Regions from separate parts of the Rhizobium sp. WYCCWR 11128 genome, predicted to be linked through region 3. Evidence: predicted binding sites of a transcription regulator. Region 3 holds the regulator's gene; each other region holds the start of a gene.

Region 1 (4,280 bases), on a different contig from region 3:
CAGCAGGTCTATCCTTATCTTGCAGCTTCTACCGTCGTTCTTTCGCTATTCTTGATCGGCGTTCTGTTGGTTGGCGCATCCGAAGCGCGGCGCCTGCGCCAACTGGCGCAAACAGCTCGCTTCGAAGCGAGCCATGACAGCTTGAGTGGCTTGTTGAACAGACAGGGTCTTCTCCGCCTGCTGGAGGATCTGGAGAGCCCGGAACCTTCGTCACCGCGGCTTTACTTGGTTGATCTCGACGGCTTCAAGGCGGTCAACGATGCTTGGGGGCATGCGGTTGGGGATGATTTGATCCGGATCGTCTCGAACGCGCTGATGACCAGTCATCCCGAAGTCCTAGCCGCGGCCCGGCTGGGAGGCGACGAATTCGCGTTGGTGCACGTTGGAGCCACTGCACGCGAAGAGATGGAAGAGGCGATTCTGGCGCTGTTTGCCGAGCCCTTCAAAATTGACGGGCGAACGATCGAAGTTGGCGCAAGCATCGGAGCTGCGGCGCACGATGGAGACATATCGCCTCTGGAGCTTCTTCGCAGAGCCGACATGGCCCTCTATCGAGCCAAGGCAAATGGTAAAGGTCAGGCGGTTGAATACGATCCCGAACTGGACCGGGAACGCATACGGGTCGCCGAGCTGGAAGGTCTCTTGAAAAACGCCATCGGCAGCGGCGCAATCGAAGCTGTTTTCCAGCCTCTCGTCTCTGCTTCGACCGGCGCTGTCACCGGTCTTGAAGCACTGGCGCGCTGGAAAACTGCAACGGGAAACGTCAGCCCGGAAATATTCATCCCGCTTGCTGAAAGGTGCGGCCTCATCGATGCCCTTGGCGTCCATATGCTGAGAACGTCGATCGGGCATGCCAAGAGCTGGCCCGGTCTGACTTTGTCGGTGAACGTTTCGCCGATCCAGCTCTGCAATCCGGAATTTGCTGCCCAAGTGATCGCGATCCTGCAGGAGCTGGATTTCGATCCAAACCGCCTGACACTGGAAATCACCGAAGGCGTTCTGATGACAAATCCGGATCAGGCCCGTCGGTCGATAGACCAACTCAAGCGCGTCGGCATAAAGTTTGCTCTTGATGATTTTGGCTGCGGCTACGCCAGCATCGGTGCATTGCGGCAGTTTGGGTTTGATCGCATGAAGATCGACCGCTCGCTCGTGTCCGCTCTCGATGTAACCGCAAATGGCGCCGATATTCTTCGGGCAACCATCTCCTTGGCGACTGCTCTGCAGATACCCGTGACCGCCGAAGGTATTGAGAATACCCGTCAGGCGGCGATCTTGCGAGACGCCGGCTGCGACCAGCTTCAAGGGTATATGCTCGGAAAACCCATGTCGGCATGCGACATATCCAGCAGGCTGCGAGAAGAGTCGGCCGCATGATCTCGTAAAGGCCATCGCACGAATTCGGTATCGGCCACGAGCAGGCCCCGGCATTTCGAAATCCTGAAAACGACATTTCCAGGCATCGCTGCGGCAATCCACCACAGCCATGCGTCAATCTATCCCAATGTTTTTGCTAAGGCTTTGTTAAATCCGCGATTCAATCGAAAGGCCGTAACTGCCGCATTTGACGCACGGCCCTGCATTCGGTTTCGGCGGTCAAAAACCGTCATCAAACTGTAATAAAACGCGCCTAGCCCGCCTGATGTGACGAGAATTTCAGCGCCCCGACAATGACACCCCCTCCATGGCGCTGGCCTCGTTGTTTTTCAAATCCATTAGGGAAGCGCTCATATGCTCACCAAGAAACTTCTTTCGGCCTGCCTCGGTGCGGGCCTGGTCGCCGCGCTGGCGGTTTCGGCCTCCGCCGCCGATATCACCGGCGCCGGCTCCACCTTCGTCTACCCCGTCCTGTCCAAGTGGTCTGCGGACTACAACAAGCAGACCGGCGACAAGCTGAACTACCAGTCGATCGGTTCGGGCGGCGGCATCGCCCAGATCAAGGCTGCAACGGTTGACTTCGGCGCGTCCGACGCCCCGATGAAGCCGGAAGACCTGACGACCGGCGGCTTCGGCCAGTTCCCGCTCGTCGTCGGCGGCATCGTGCCGGTCATCAACGTCAAGGGCATCAAGTCGGGCGAACTGAAGCTCACCGGCAAGGTTCTCGCCGACATCTACCTCGGCAACGTCACCAAATGGAACGACAAGGCGATTGCCGATCTGAACCCGGGCCTGAAACTGCCCGACAGCCAGATCGCCGTCGTCCACCGTTCGGACGGTTCGGGCACCTCCTTCAACTGGACCAACTACTTCTCCAAGGTCAACGAAGACTGGAAGAGCAAGGTCGGCGAAGGCACTACCGTCAACTGGCCGGTTGGCATCGGCGGCAAGGGCAATGAGGGCGTTGCCGCATACGTCACCCGCGTCAAGGATTCGATCGGTTACGTCGAATACGCCTACGCCCTGCAGAACAAGCTGCCTTACGTGCTGATCCAGAACGCCGCAGGCCAGTATCCGAAGCCGAATGCCGAAAGCTTCTCGGCTGCAGCTGCGAGCGCCGAATGGACCAAGGCTCAGGACTTCTACCTGATCATGACCAATGCTCCGGGCGAAAAGGCCTGGCCGGTGACTGCCACGACCTGGGCGATCATGTACAAGGAGCCGAAGGATGCGGCGCGCTCCAAGGCCGCCTTCGCCTTCTTCAAATGGGCGCTCGAAAACGGCCAGAAGGAAGCTTCCTCGCTCGACTACGTTCCGCTTCCGGAAACTCTGGTGAAGCAGATCGAAGATTACTGGACGGCCTCCTTCAAGGGCTGATCCTGACGAAACTGCGGCCGGGGCGGCAAGCCAAGCTTTCCGCCCCGAATCCTTTGACATCCTCAAAGCAGCAGAGCGGACGGATATGAGCGAAGCAATGGCATCGCTGCCCGCCACAACCGCGGGCGTCAAGCGCCGCGACGGCGCGGCAGGCGATCGTATTTTTTATTGGATAGTTTTGGGCTGCGGCCTGTTTGTTCTGGTCGCACTGTTCGCAGCGGCGTTCTCCATGGTCTGGGACGGGTTTCTCGCGTTCCGGACCTTCGGCTTTGGCTTCCTGACCGGCATGGAATGGGATCCGGTTGCCCAGCGGTTCTCGGGCCTTGTGCCAATTTACGGCACGCTGGTCACCTCGGCGCTCGCCATGATCATCGGCGTTCCCGTGAGCCTCGGTATCGCCGTTTTCATTACCGAAGTTGCGCCGCGCTCCATTCGCGGTCCGATCGGCGGCGCCATCGAGCTTCTCGCCGGTATTCCCTCGATCATCTACGGCATGTGGGGTCTCTTCACGTTTGCTCCCTTCATGTCGGACTACGTTCAGCCGGTGCTGATCGACTGGCTAGGCCCGATCCCGATAATCGGCGCATTGTTCACCGGCGCCCCGCTCGGCATCGGCATGCTGACGTCAGGCATCGTGCTGGCGATCATGATTATCCCCTTCGTCTCCTCGGTCATGCGCGACGTCTTCCTGGTCGTCCCGGCGCAGCTGAAGGAATCGGCCTATGCGCTTGGTTCGACCAAGTGGGAAGTGGTGCGCGATATCGTCATTCCGCACACCCGCACCGCTGTCGTCGGCGGCATCTTCCTTGGTCTCGGCCGCGCGCTCGGAGAGACCATGGCGGTCACCTTCGTACTCGGCAACACCCATAACATCGCTGTGTCGTTGATGGAGCCCGGCACGTCGATCGCTGCGACGCTCGCCAACGAGTTTGCCGAAGCTTCGGATGATCTCTACAGGTCGTCGCTCTCGGCGCTCGGTCTCATCCTCTTCGTTGTCACCTTCATCGTTCTGGCGGCCGCCAAGCTCATGCTGGTGCGCATGGCAAGACAGAGGGGAGAGTAGTCATGGCGACCCATTCGGGTTCCATTTACCGCCGCCGCCAGATCGGCAGCATGATCGCGCTGTCGCTCTGTGGCATCGCGACCGTGGTCGGCTTGGTCTTTCTGGTTTGGATCCTCTGGACGACGCTGATACACGGCCTGTCTGCGCTCAGCCCTAGTCTCGTCACGGAAATGACGCCGCCGCCCGGCGAAGATGGCGGCGGTCTCGCTAACGCCTTCATGGGCAGCCTGCTGATGGTCGTTCTGGCTGTTATCATCGCCACGCCGATCGGCGTGCTGGCCGGCACCTTCCTGTCGGAGTTCAGCCGCGGCAAGAAGATCGGCGAAGCAATCCGCTTCGTCAACGATATCCTGCTTTCGGCGCCGTCGATCATCATCGGCTTGTTTGTCTATGAGCTGGTCGTCCGCCCGACGTCACGCTTTTCCGGCTTTGCCGGCGGCATCGCGCTCGCCTTCATCTTCCT
Region 2 (4,280 bases), on a different contig from region 3:
GACAGGCGATATCGAGCCTCGAAAACGCCGTCGACATGCGCGTCGAGCGGCAGCGCGAGCAGGGCGAGATCGAGGGCGAGGTACGGCGTGTGCACGCCGACCGTTCGCGACTGGCGCAGGAGCTCGACCAGGCCGAATTCCGCGCCAACCGGCTGGAAGAGGTCAATCGCGAGGTATCGCGGCGGCTGGTGACGGCCATGGAAACGATCCGCGCAGTTCTGGATCGCTAGAACAGGATGATTTTAGGCCAGGCCCAAAATCTGAATCCTGTTCTAATTTAAAGAGTTAGAGCATGATGTCGTCCGAAAACCGCTCACACTTTTCGGCATCATGCTCTTATAGAAAGAGTTTGGCATGGCGCAGGTGACGGTAACGATCGACGGCAAAGCCTATCGCATGGCCTGCGAGGAAGGGCAGGAGGATCACCTGACCGATCTCGCCACCCGCTTCGACCGCTATGTCGGCCATCTCAAGGATCAGTTCGGGGAAATCGGCGATCTCAGGATCACCGTCATGGCCGGCATCATGATCACGGACGAGATTGCCGAGCTGACGCGCCGCGTTGCCGGATTGGAATCCGAGCTCGAGACGCTGCGCGGCAATCGCGATACGGTGCTTGCAGCCACCGCCCGGACCGAGGAAAATCTTGCCGCAGCGCTCAGTGAAGTGTCGAGCCGCATCCGCGGCATCACCGACAAGCTGAACGGCCGGTCGGCCCCCGAACTCAATTGATCTCAATTAAATAGGGGCCGCCTTCCGTCGCCACTGGCGCGCCAGCACAAACGACCTTATATATCGGCATGCGGTCTGCGCCTCTCGACAGGAACCACAATCCCTGGGGCCATACTCGATCCAAAGGGAGCTGTCCCTGGCCAGGCCCGTGGGCCTGGACACACGGCGCCCACCTACGTTTGTAGGCACCCAGGATCGTAAACATCCATCGGTGGTCGTGGATCGCACCCTTTCCTTCCATTTTCAGCGAAGACGCCGGATATGGCGGGCGAACGTGGTTTGCGCGTCCGCCCTTCTTCAGTGCGTCCGTTACTTCTTCAGGCCTGGAAGGGTGACCTGGAAGACCTGGAACATGGTGTCGACGTCGGCACCGCCGTCTGACTTGTAGGCGGCACCCACCTGGAAACCATCCTGCGTCAAGAAGTCGTTGTCATTGGCGACGAACAGGAAGTAGTCGTCCGGCAGGTTCGGGTCGAGAACGCTCGCAAGACCCATGGCTTCCCACTTTTCCGACAGATTGTTCTTGTCGTTCGGCGCGCCGTTGTGCAAGCCGAAGCGGGCGAGATCGGCCTTGTCGTTGAGGTCGATGAAGGGTGTCAGCGTCGCCTGTGTCAGCGAGGGATCGACGACGCCCTTCGGCGCGATCGGCTTGCCGTCATCGAAATCGCTGCCGGCGATGTCGGTCGCGGCGGAAACGTCGACGATGTCGACCTTGCGGTAGAGCGAGGTGTCGCCCTTCAGGCCCTGGCCGTTGCCGCTGTCACGGGCGAGCATCAGGAAGGTCTTGTCGGAAAGAGCAATGATTTCGCTCTCGGCGGCGATCGTCGTCTTGTCCTTGGCATCCTTGAAGACCGGCAGCGGCACGACATATTCGTGCACCAGTTTCAGGTGATCGGGATCGGCGGCGTCATAGATCAGCGCGCGGGTATTCTGGCGGGTCGAGCCGGAATCGCCGCCGTCCTGGCGGGCAGCCGATTGCAGCACAGCGATGATGAACTTACCATCAGGCGTTATCGCCATGCCTTCGAGACCCTGGTTGTTCTGGCGGCCGGTCTCCGGATCTTTCGGGTCCGGAGCGGAGGCGCCGGGACCGGGATTGTTGGAGGCAAAGCTCAGCGCGCCCTTGCGCATCGGCAAAAGCGCCTTCGGCGGCTGGGTGGCGGAGAGCAGGTGGCCGTCGGCCGAGAAGCGGTAAATATAAGGCCCGTATTCGTCGCTGACGAACATGCTGCCGTCGGCCATGCGGATGATGGCTTCATTGTCGAGCGCGATCTTGCCGTTCGTCGCCTGCGGTAGCGCGGGAAAATTGCCGGCAGCGGGGCGGACGCCGGATTCCGGGTCGAGGCCGGTCATGTCGCCGCCCTTGTCGTCGACGAAGAGTGTGGAATCGACGAGCTTTGCGTCGACGCCCGACTGTTCCTTGCCGGCCTCGGGTGCTGCACGCGGAGCGGTCGGCGTCAGCCCGATCGAGATGGTGTTCAGGCGAGGACGATAGTCGACGGTGCCGACGGCGTTGTAACCGCGGTCGGGCAACAGGTAGAGCGTGCCCTTGTACCCGGCGCCGTCGCGGCTCCAGGCGGCGGGATCGACCGCCATGCCCGAGCCGGAACCGAAGGTCTCGCCGAATTTGTCACGCTGGTTGGCCGGAATGCGGCCGATGCCCACCAGGCCCTTGTTGACGAAGGTGAGGCCGCCGACGGTGGCGGAATTCTCGGCCACTGCGACGACTGGCACGGCGGCGGATGCCGCGAGAACCGCGGCGAACAGCCGCGCTGTGTAAGGTCTGACATTCTTCATGCAAATACCCTCTCGGTCAAAAGCGCTCTCGAAACGGCTTCCGCCCGCAGGCTGGACACCGCTTCAAATGACACCCCCGGCCTGGATTCGATTTCCCGATGGCACAACACGCCCTGGATTTCGTCGCCCCATATCCCCGGCAGACGGTCTATGACGGGATCATGATATCTGGATGACGCTTTTCAGTGAAAAGCCCATGCCAAAAGGTGTGAGGCTTTTGCATATTCGCATTTCAGCTCGCTGCTCTATCCGACCGGGTAAGGCCCCTCGGCAAAGACCTCGTCGTGGTAGCCTTTGGAGCCGACATCCAACGCCAAGGGGCTTCGCCACTCCCTGTTGTCGCGCAGGCAATCGAGCACGAAACGGAAATCATATCGCGGCTGCCAGCCGAGTTCCCGCCTTGCGCGTTCGTTGACATAGACACGGTCGAGCGAAGGAAACATTTTCCAACCCCGTGATGCGTAGAGAGAAGCTGCACCCGGGAGCAGTCGTTCGACGACGGGAGGCGCGTCGCGCCTGATCTCGGCAAGATCCCTTGCCGAAAACGGCGTCGTGGCGGAGATGATGTAGCGGCCAAAGCCGATTGCCGGCGCCTTTTCGAGCGCCTGCAGATGAGCGCCGACCACGTCGGTGATATCGACGCGGCGGTGAAGAAGCTCGTTGGCCTGGGCGTTTTCAGCCGAATAGCCGTTGCGAATGTCAGGATCGTCGTCGTTTTCGGGAAAGAAACGCGAAGTCCTGAGAATGACCACCGGCAGACCGGATTTGCGGGCGAAGAGTTCGCATAGACCTTCGGCAGCGAGTTTCGTCACGCCGTAGATGTTTTTCGCGACGGGAAGCACGTCCTCGGTCACCCATGCCGCCGGTTCGCCGGCAGCAGGAGTCAATGCTGCGCCGAAGGTACTGGTGGTGCTGGTGAAGACGAAGCTTGCAACGCCTGCGGCGGCCACTGCTTCTTCGAGCAGGTTAAGGGTGCCGGCGATATTGGTGTCGAGGAAATCGCGATTGTCGTGGGTTGCCACATGCGGTTTGTGCAGCGTCGCGGCATGGATGACGTGGCTGATGCCAGACATCGCCTGGCGGACGAAGGCGCGATCACTGATCGAGCCGACCATGTCGGTAAAAGCCGAGGGCTTGATATCGATGCCGCGCACCCACCGGCTTTCCGCCCTCAAGGTTCGCATCAGCGCCTCGCCGAGATGGCCGGCACTTCCCGTTACCAGTATCGTCATCACATCGTCTCCTGACCGCTCGGCCGCGGACGCTATAAAGACTGGCGTTTCCGGACAACGCATAAATTATGCAGGGGAATGCAGGAAAGCTTGAGGCTCAGCCGATGGTCGTGACGAGGCGGCCGGCGCTACCGTCGGAAAGCATGATCCGTTCCCAGGTCACACGGCCGGCGGCGATTGGCAGCAGCGCATTGCCGTTGGCGCCGGTATCGAGGGTCAACGACGAGAGCCTGCCCTCATGCCAGCCGCGCTCCTCCAGCGACTGCTCGGCGGCGGCGATTTCGGCGGATGCATAAGAGAATATGGAGCGGCCGAGAAAGGCGCCGAGCGGCACCCGCCACTCCGCCTGCCGCGGGCGAGAGGCGGAGAGCAGCCGGTGGGTGCGGTCGCAGATCAGATGCACCGGCCGGACGGAATCCTCGACCAGCCGCTTCAGCGCCGCATCGACTGCTGCATGTTGCGGTGAGCTGAAAATCCGTTCCAGCTTGGCCGCCTGTTCGGCCGACAGGGCGAGCTGAT
Region 3 (4,280 bases):
TCGCGGGCTTCCTCGGCGGTGACCACGAGCGGCGGAAGAAGGCGGATGACATTATCGCCGGCGGGCACGCCGAGCAGATGGGCGGCGCGGATCGCCTGCAGCAGTTCGGCTGAGGGAACGGCAGCCTTGATGCCGAGCAAAAGGCCCTCGCCCCTGATATCCTCGATCACATCGGGATAACGATCCTTCAGCGAGGCGAGGCCCTGCCGGAAGACAAGTGCGACGTCGCGCACCTGCTGGAGGAAGCCATCGGCAAGAATGATGTCGAGCACGGCGCTGCCGACGGCCATGGCAAGCGGATTGCCGCCATAGGTCGAGCCATGCGTGCCGGCCTTCATGCCGGAGGCGGCCTCTGATGTGGCAAGACAGGCGCCGAGCGGGAAACCGCCGCCGATGCCCTTGGCAACAGCCATGATGTCGGGGGTGACGCCCGACCATTCATGAGCGAAGAGCTTGCCGGTGCGGCCGACGCCGGTCTGGACCTCGTCGAGGATCAACAGCAGGCCGTTGTCGTCGCAGAGCTGGCGAAGCGCCTTCATGAACTCAGGCGTGGCAGGACGGACGCCGCCCTCGCCCTGCACCGGCTCGATGAGGATGGCGGCCGTCGCCTCGGTGATCGCGGCGCGGACCGCTTCGATATCGCCGAAAGCCACCTGATCGAAACCCGGCGCCTTGGGGCCGAAACCTTCGAGATATTTTTCCTGGCCGCCGGCAGCGATCGTCGCCAGCGTCCGTCCGTGGAAGGCGCCTTCGAAGGTGATGATATGGAAGCGCTCGGGATGGCCCTTGGAAAACTGATAGCGGCGCGCCGTCTTGATCGCGCATTCGAGCGCCTCGGCGCCCGAATTGGTGAAGAACACCTTATCGGCGAAGGTGGCGTCCGTCAGCCGTTTTGCCAGGCGCTCCTGGCCGGGGATCTCATAGATGTTCGACAGGTGCCAGACCTTGTCGGCCTGCTCCTTTAGCGCGCCGACCACATGCGGATTGCTGTGGCCGACGGAGGTGACGGCAACGCCGGCGCCGAAATCGAGATATCGCTCGCCAGTTTCGGTGATCAGCCATACGCCCTCGCCTCGCTCGAACCGCAGCGGGGCACGAGAATAGGTGTCATAAAGCGGCGCGGCTTCAGCCATGGCGCGATCTCCATCAAAGTTGCCGGGCAATGACTCCGGCTAAGGAAACCAGGCCCGAAAAATCAAAAATGCCGCCTTGCGGCGGCGAGTGGCACTATTTCCTTTTCGCGCTGCAATGTCAACAAAACGGCGCCCTTAGCGTATGCAGCACAGGTGTACAGCGGCATTTTCAGTCTTCAACAGGCATTATTGCAGAAATGACACGCAGGGGCAGCAAGTTGGGGAAAACTACGAATTCGATTCATCCGGATTCATGCGACTCTTGTCACGGAGTCAGGCTCACACTAGGTTAAAGATCAATTACTAGACTGCATGCGGCGGAACTAGTCACCAAAATTGATCAAGCGTTTCTTGTTTCGGAGCTCCCGGGACAACGGTGAGGGATTCTGCCATCACCAACGCAAAAGGTGGAGACAGGGCATGAACTGGACAGACGAGCGGGTCGAGAAACTCAAGAAACTTTGGGCCGAAGGACTGAGCGCCAGCCAGATCGCTGCGCAGCTTGGCGGGGTCAGCCGAAACGCGGTCATCGGCAAAGTGCACCGGCTGTGCCTTCCCGGCCGTGCCAAGGCCGGCGGCACCAATACCGCGGCGCGAACGCCGAAGCGCAATACATCGGCGCCGCGCGCGCCGAACTTCGCCTCCCGGATCACGACCCGCACCGTCACCCGCCAGCAGGGCGCGACGATGCTGAAGGAAGAGATCGAGATCGAAACGATCGAGGAAATGGAATACGTGCCGCGAGGCAATGTGGTGGTGCCGATTTCGCGCCGCCTCGGCCTGACGGAACTAACCGAGCGCACCTGCAAATGGCCGGTCGGCGATCCGCTGAAGGACGACTTCCATTTCTGCGGCTGCGAGTCCCCCGACAATTCGCCCTATTGCGGCTATCACCAGAAGCTTGCCTACCAGCCGGTGAACGAACGCCGCAGGGCAGCAGCGCGGGCCAGTTGAGCGCGGGCAACCATCGTTAGAATGCAGAAAACGGGCCGATTGGCCCGTTTTTTTATGCGCGGATGGAAGCTCAGGCTTCCCTCCGTCATGCTCGGCCTTGTGCCGAGCATCTGATCACCCCAATGACTTGAGGGTAAAACCTTTATTTTCAAATACTTAATTTAGCGAGCGCAGATCCTCGGCACAAGGCCGAGGATGACGTCGCGGGTTTTGCCAGGGCTTTGTCAGCAGGCTCAGATGGAAGCCCTCAGGCTTCCATCGAATAACCGGCGCCGCGGACGGTGCGGATGACGTCCTGCATGTTGGAGAAATTCAGCGCCTTGCGCAGGCGGCCGACATGGACGTCGACGGTGCGCTCGTCGACATAGATATCGTGGCCCCAGACGCCATCCAACAGCTGCGAGCGGGAGAAGACCCGGCCCGGCGACGACATCAGGAATTCCAGCAGGCGGAATTCGGTGGGGCCGAGGCGGACTTCGCGGGTCTTGCGATGGACGCGATGGGTCTCGCGGTCGAGCTCGATGTCACCGCATTTCAGCACCGTCGACAGCACCTCGGGGCGGGCGCGGCGCAGCATCGCCTTGACGCGGGCAACGAGCTCGGGGGTCGAGAAGGGCTTGACGACATAATCGTCGGCGCCCGTCGACAATCCACGGACACGCTCGCTCTCCTCGCCGCGCGCCGTCAGCATGATGATCGGCAGGCGCTCGGTTTCCGGCCGCATGCGCAGGCGCCGGCAGAGCTCGATGCCGGAAACGCCGGGCAGCATCCAATCGAGGATGAGAAGATCGGGCGTGCGCTCCTGGAGCCGCATTTCGGCTTCATCGCCACGAAGGATGGTATCGACCTCGAAGCCTTCCGCTTCGAGATTGTAGCGAAGAAGCACGCTGAGGGCTTCCTCGTCTTCAACAACTGCAACTCTCGGGATCATGCGTGTCGGTCTCCTCGCGCATGATCCTTAAACCAGGGTGATTTAAGCAGTGCATCCTGCGCAAATTCAAAAATTGGCTGCGACCTCTTTGCGCGCCCGGACGGGCGCGCACGCAATTGACTGTGCGGGCGGTTATTCGGTGACCGCGCCGACGGTGTTGGCGCTGTCATCCTTCGGACGATCACCTTCCGGCTGCGCGCCTGTCGCCATGTAAAAGATCGTCTCGGCGATGTTGGTGGCATGGTCGCCGATGCGCTCGATGTTCTTGGCGCAGAAGAGAAGATGCGTGCAGCTGGTGATGTTGCGCGGATCTTCCATCATGTAGGTCAGGAGTTCGCGGAACAGCGAGGTGTACATCGCGTCGATCTCGTTGTCGCGTTCACGGATCGCATTCGCCTTGTCGGCTGAACGATTGGTGTAGACATCGAGCACTTCCTTGAGCTGGACGAGCGCCAGCTCGGACAGATGCTCGAGGCCGCGGGCAAGCTTGCGGGGAACGCCGGTGCTTTGGACGGCGATGACGCGCTTGGCGGTGTTCTTGCCGAGGTCGCCGACGCGTTCGAGATCGGCGGCGATGCGGATCGAACCCATGATTTCACGCAGGTCCGAGGCCATCGGCTGACGGCGGGCGATCGTGACGATCGCCTTGTCGCCGATTTCGCGTTCGGCGTGATCGAGGATCACATCGTCCGAGATGACCTTCTGCGCCAGCGCCGTATCGCCGTTGACGAGGGCGCGCACGGATTCGCCGACCATCTGCTCGGCCAGGCCGCCCATTTCGGAAATCCGCCTGGACAGGAACTTCAGATCATCATCGTAGGCAGAAAAAATATGTGTCGATGCCATGGGGCTTTATCCTCGAATAACGGGAAGGCTTGGTGTCGCCAAAATCAACCGAAGCGACCCATGATGTAGTCCTGGGTGCGCGGATCGTCGGGATTGGTGAACATCTTGTCGGTGTCGTTCTCCTCGACGAGGTTGCCGAGGTGGAACATGGCGGTGCGCTGCGAGACACGCGCGGCCTGCTGCATGGAGTGGGTGACGATGACGATCGTATAGTTCTCGCGCAGCTCGTGGATCAGCTCCTCGACCTTGGCGGTGGCGATCGGGTCGAGCGCCGAGCAGGGCTCGTCCATCAAGATGACTTCCGGGCTGACGGCGACGGCACGCGCAATGCAAAGGCGCTGCTGCTGGCCGCCGGACAGGCCGGTGCCAGATTCATGCACGCGGTCCTTGACCTCGTTCCAGAGACCGGCGCGCTG

Evidence for each region. Region 3 encodes PhoB, which activates phosphate uptake and scavenging genes when phosphate is short. Its sites were predicted from a motif close to TGTCATNNANCTGTCAT; they were not measured.
Region 1: pstS (phosphate ABC transporter substrate-binding protein PstS) is a predicted target of PhoB. The motif match lies at 1,605-1,621, and genes of this name have one in related genera.
Region 2: HX898_RS25905 (esterase-like activity of phytase family protein) is a predicted target of PhoB. The motif match lies at 2,691-2,707, and genes of this name have one in related genera.

What each region holds. Positions count from the first base shown of each region.
Region 1 covers NZ_JACCEZ010000017.1:35,002-39,281, forward strand. The annotation lists gene HX898_RS31170 (EAL domain-containing protein) at 1-1,377, shown strand, start outside; gene pstS (phosphate ABC transporter substrate-binding protein PstS) at 1,732-2,754, shown strand; gene pstC (phosphate ABC transporter permease subunit PstC) at 2,840-3,817, shown strand; gene pstA (phosphate ABC transporter permease PstA) at 3,820-4,280, shown strand, end outside.
Region 2 covers NZ_JACCEZ010000010.1:121,385-125,664, forward strand. The annotation lists gene HX898_RS25890 (DUF4164 domain-containing protein) at 1-230, shown strand, start outside; gene HX898_RS25895 (cell division protein ZapA) at 355-732, shown strand; RNA gene ssrS (6S RNA) at 802-960, shown strand; gene HX898_RS25905 (esterase-like activity of phytase family protein) at 1,042-2,529, opposite strand; gene HX898_RS25910 (NAD(P)-dependent oxidoreductase) at 2,775-3,761, opposite strand; gene HX898_RS25915 (helix-turn-helix transcriptional regulator) at 3,859-4,280, opposite strand, start outside.
Region 3 covers NZ_JACCEZ010000002.1:536,468-540,747, reverse strand. The annotation lists gene HX898_RS10315 (aspartate aminotransferase family protein) at 1-1,133, opposite strand, end outside; gene HX898_RS10310 (GcrA family cell cycle regulator) at 1,554-2,087, shown strand; gene phoB (phosphate regulon transcriptional regulator PhoB) at 2,335-3,018, opposite strand; gene phoU (phosphate signaling complex protein PhoU) at 3,151-3,864, opposite strand; gene pstB (phosphate ABC transporter ATP-binding protein PstB) at 3,909-4,280, opposite strand, start outside.